DNA from 2 places in the Streptomyces sp. NPDC048436 genome. Region 1 is predicted to be linked to the other one. Evidence: riboswitches for the same ligand, from Rfam matches in the RefSeq annotation. Region 1 holds a riboswitch; the other holds the start of a gene.
The links. Region 1 has a riboswitch for cyclic di-AMP ahead of ACGFX9_RS24305 (transglycosylase family protein). Riboswitches for the same ligand answer to the same signal wherever they lie in the genome.
Positions count from the first base shown of each region.

Region 2: linked by a shared signal. The riboswitch ahead of ACGFX9_RS22450 (C40 family peptidase) and the one ahead of ACGFX9_RS24305 (transglycosylase family protein) in region 1 are both predicted to bind cyclic di-AMP.

Region 1 is NZ_JBICXP010000007.1:115,014-117,208, reverse strand. Features, by position in the region: gene ACGFX9_RS24310 (transglycosylase family protein) at 1-774, shown strand, start outside; cyclic di-AMP (ydaO/yuaA leader) riboswitch at 967-1,154, shown strand; gene ACGFX9_RS24305 (transglycosylase family protein) at 1,158-1,877, shown strand; gene eno (phosphopyruvate hydratase) at 2,157-2,195, shown strand, end outside.
Region 2 is NZ_JBICXP010000006.1:235,997-238,191, forward strand. Features, by position in the region: gene ACGFX9_RS22440 (LysE family translocator) at 1-118, shown strand, start outside; gene ACGFX9_RS22445 (DUF6328 family protein) at 121-660, opposite strand; gene ACGFX9_RS22450 (C40 family peptidase) at 794-1,267, opposite strand; cyclic di-AMP (ydaO/yuaA leader) riboswitch at 1,271-1,436, opposite strand; gene ACGFX9_RS22455 (amidase) at 1,920-2,195, shown strand, end outside.

The DNA of each region.
Region 1 (2,195 bases):
GAGGACTTCGGCGGCCTCGACTACGCGCCGAGCGCCGACCAGGCCAGCCGTTCGCAGCAGATCTCCGTCGCCGAGAAGGTCCTCGACGACCAGGGGCCCGACGCCTGGCCGAGCTGCGCGCCGATAGCCGGTCTCACCGACGACGGCGCCGCTGCCGACGTCGACCCGGGCGCCCCGGTCACCATCCTGCCCTCGGACGAGGCGGACGAGCCCGCGGCGGGCGAGTCGGGTGACGACCCGTCGGACAGCGCCACGCCGTCGGAGAAGTCCTCGGAGAAGCCCTCGGACGAGACCTCGAAGAAGCCGTCCAAGGAGCCTTCCGAGAAGCCCGCCGACGACGGCGAATCCCGAGACAAGAATCACGACGATGCGGACAAGTCGGATGGTTCCGACGGTTCCGGCGACTCCACTGGTTCCGATGACTCCGGCAAATCCGGGCAGGACGACGCCACTTCGCCCGCCCCCGGCGCCTCCACCGACGAAGGTGAGGGCGAGGGCGCAGGCCGTCACCGCGGCGGCAGCGCCGGCGACGAGGAGGCCGGCAGTGGCGACCGCGACGGCTCCGGGCGGCACGCCTCCCGTGGCGAGGAGCGTCAGCAGGACGGCTCCGACGGGACGTACACGGTCCGCTCCGGAGACAACCTCTCGGTCATCGCGGACGACCTCGACGTGAAGGGCGGATGGACCGAGCTGTACGCCGAGAACGAGAAGTCCGTCGGTTCCGATCCTGACCTCATCCTGCCCGGTCAGAGCCTCGATTTGGGCGAAAAGTAGCGGTAGTTGACGAACCGTCGGGCAGTCGCTTTGCGCCTGATGTCTGGTTTGGTGCAAGTGAGAGATGGGTCTCAGAAGCCCTGATCGTCTTTGAAATTAGGCGGATCGCATGCCTAACGTCGTGACCGCTCGCCACAGCGGGCCCCGCCGGTCGGTACGCCGAGTCCTGCCAACGGCCGTTCGGGAAATGTCGTCGCGTAAGCGCCGTAGGCAGGAGCGGGGGAACCAAGGTTTCCGCCGGGCCCGGCCGTTGAGCATCGCGAGAGCGAGGCCAGCAGACAGGAACGGCTAGGGGTTAAGTCGCACTCGAGAAGTGCGGCCGGGCAACTTCACTGGCCCGAACCCGACAGCTCACCTCGCAGGCGTCGGTGAGGGGATCTCTCATGCTGTTTTCCAGCAAGGGCAAGCACCGCCGCCCGTCCAAGGCCACCCGCGTCGCCACGCTCGCCGGCGTCACCGGTGTCGCCGTCGCCGCCCCGCTGATGGCGGCCGGTTCGGCCTCCGCCGCGACCGGCGCCGAGTGGGACGCCGTCGCCCAGTGCGAGGCCGGCGGCAACTGGTCCATCAACACCGGCAACGGCTACACGGGCGGCCTGCAGTTCTCGTCGTCCACGTGGGCCGCGTACGGCGGCACGAAGTACGCGCCCTCCGCCGACAAGGCCTCCAAGGCCCAGCAGATCGAGATCGGCGAGAAGGTCCTCGCGGGCCAGGGCAAGGGTGCCTGGCCGAGCTGCGGCACCGGCCTCTCGGGCGCCTCGTACCAGGGTGGCGGAGCGCAGGAGAGCGCCCCGCAGCAGACCCAGGAGCAGCCGAAGAGCCAGCCCAGCGCCCAGACCGAGCAGCCGCAGCAGGCCGCTCCGAAGGCCGCTCCCAAGGCTGAGGCCGCCCCGAAGGCCGAGTCCGAGAAGACCGTCGAGACCCCGACCGGCAAGACGGTCAAGAAGGGCGACGGCGAGTACAAGGTCAAGAAGGGTGACACCCTCTCCAAGATCGCCGAGGCGAAGGACGTCAAGGGCGGCTGGCACAAGGTGTACAAGCTCAACGGCGACATCATCGAGAACGCCGACATGATCTTCCCGGGCCAGCAGCTCCACCTGAGCTAGTCGCTGGCGGGGGCGCCCTGCTGTCGCGATCATCTGCGGGTGCGTCGTGGTTGCTCGCGCAGTTCCCCGCGCCCCTTCGGGCGCCACCTCCACCCCGCCCCGGTGCGCGTATCCCCCGTACGCGCCGGGGCGGGGCTCTTTGTTCCGTTCGGAAACTTTTTGCTCTCGGTTTGTCCACAGGGCGGTCGCTCGGCTGGCTCTTGCCCGGGAGCCGGTTAGGCTCGTGTCCGCGAGGCCAACGCCCCGCGTACCCGCGTCACATCCCAGAAGGAGATGCTCGTGCCGTCCATCGACGTCGTCGTAGCCCGGGAAATCCTG
Region 2 (2,195 bases), on a different contig from region 1:
GGACCGGCTCGGGCGGTGGCTGCGCGAGCCGCGTACGGCCCGTGCCGTCGAGGGCTGCACGGGCGCCGCGCTGAGTGTCCTCGGACTGGTGCTCGTCACCGAGGCTCTCGTGGCCTGACCTCATCCGTCGTGTCGACGTCCTTGCTCTTGCTCGTTGTCCGGTTCGGCGTCCGCGCGGCGCACGAGGCGGGGCAGCACGCCCCAGAGGCCGCCGCACACCACCAGCGTGCCGGCGCTCGCGATGATCCCGCCGGTGCGGCCGACGGCCACGTCCACGACCAGGAGCACGGAACCGGAGAGCGCGAACACCAGGACCCCCATGCCGATCGCGGCGAGGCGGGACGAGACGCGCACGATCAGCGGCTTGGAGTGCTGCTGGAACAGGGTCCTGTGCACGGCGGCCGGCGCGGTGAACAACGCCGCCGCGAGAACGGCGAGGAGCAGCGTGGTGACGTACGTGGCGCGCTGCGCCGTGTCGAGCGAGGGAAATCGCTCGGTGAAGGCCAGCGTCAGCAGGAACGCGAAGAGGATCTGCACGCCGGTCTGCGTGACCCGCAGCTCCTGGAGGAGCTCCCCGAAGTTGCGGTCGGCGCGCTCGAACCGGGTCTCGTTGCGCCCGTGCGGGTCGCCTGGGACGGGGGAGCCGTTGTTTTCGGACATGGCCCACGAGTATCCGCGCCGCCGTGCTCCACGCATGGCGGGCGCGCCGTGCGGGGGCCCGGTCGGGCGGCGGCAGCGGCCGTGTGGCCGCCTGCCGCCGCCCTCCGGCGGGCCTGAGGTCGGTGACGACCGGTCAGCGGACCCTGCCGTACGAGACGCTCCTGGTCCAGATCTTCTCCAGGCGCACCACGGTGTTCGACTTGGGGGCGTGCCAGATCCGGCCCTTACCGGCGTAGATGCCCACGTGGTAGACGCTCCCGCCGGAGCGGAAGAAGACCAGGTCGCCGCGGGAGCGGTTCGACGCGGAGACGTGGCGGGTCCTGTTGTACTGCTGCGCGGCGGTGCGCGGGAGCTTCTTGCCCGCGCGTTTGAACGAGTAGCGCGTCAGGCCCGAGCAGTCGAACCGGTGAGGTCCCGCAGCTCCATAGCTGTACGGGGAGCCCTTCTTGGAAGCGGCGACCCGGAGCGCCTTCGCTCCGGGCGTCGCGGCCTCTGCCTCCGTCGTGAGCCCTGGGGCCACGAGGGTGCCGCCCACCACGGCGAGCGTGAGGACCGAGGCGGAACCGGCCCTGGTCAGCAGCGACGGAACATGATTCAGCGCGGTCATGCGCAACCCTTCGTCAGCCGCCTGTGAAGGATGACCTGTCGGATTCGGGCTGGCGAAGTTGCCCGGCCGCGTACGCGGCTTCACCCCAAGGGCCGTTGTCCGGACCGTCCGGACCGACCCGTCGTGCTTGGGTCCTCCACTCCTGCCGGTGCACCGATGTCGACCGGGCATCCGGGCGGCGGCAGGACTCGGCGTCCGCCCGGACCGCCCCGCCGCTGTGGCGGGGGCTTGTCGTCGGAAGGGATCTTGACCCGTCAACGGCTCGAATTCCGAGCCGAAACGGCGTTTTGTGAGGCTCCTCACGCCTGAACCGTTCGGGTGGACAAGGCCGGATTCGAGATCCGGTGAAGGGGCCAGAGGACGGTGCGACCAGCAGCGGAACGGAAGATTCCGCCCCTGATGTACGCGCGGGGCGCAACTGGTGACGGTCTCTAAGACGACGATCGTCTACGCCGAACGAGGTAGCCCGTTTGGTTCGTTTGAGCCGCGTCCCGGACGCTTCGGATCTCCTCGACGGGCATGACGGGCGCTCAGGAGGCGGCCGGAGGCGGCATGGTGACCCGCATGGCCGGTGCGGCGAGGTGGGCATGCTGCCTCTCGTCGCGCAGCCATTCCCGAGCCGAAGGTGTCGTATGAACCCCGAAAGCGCCGTATGAGTCCCGAAACCACCGAGCTCGTCCACCTCACCGCCCGCGAACTCGCCGCCGGGCTCCGTGCCCGCGAACTGTCCACCCGCGAGGTCGTCCAGGCGCACCTGGACCGGATCGAGCAGGTCAACGGCGCGGTGAACGCCGTGGTGACCCTGGCCGCGGAGCGCGCGCTCGACGAGGCGCGCACGGCCGACGACCGGGCCGCGCGCGGCGGTCCGCTCGGCCCGCTGCACGGGCTGCCCGTGGCCCACAAGGACACCCACGACACCCGCGGGATC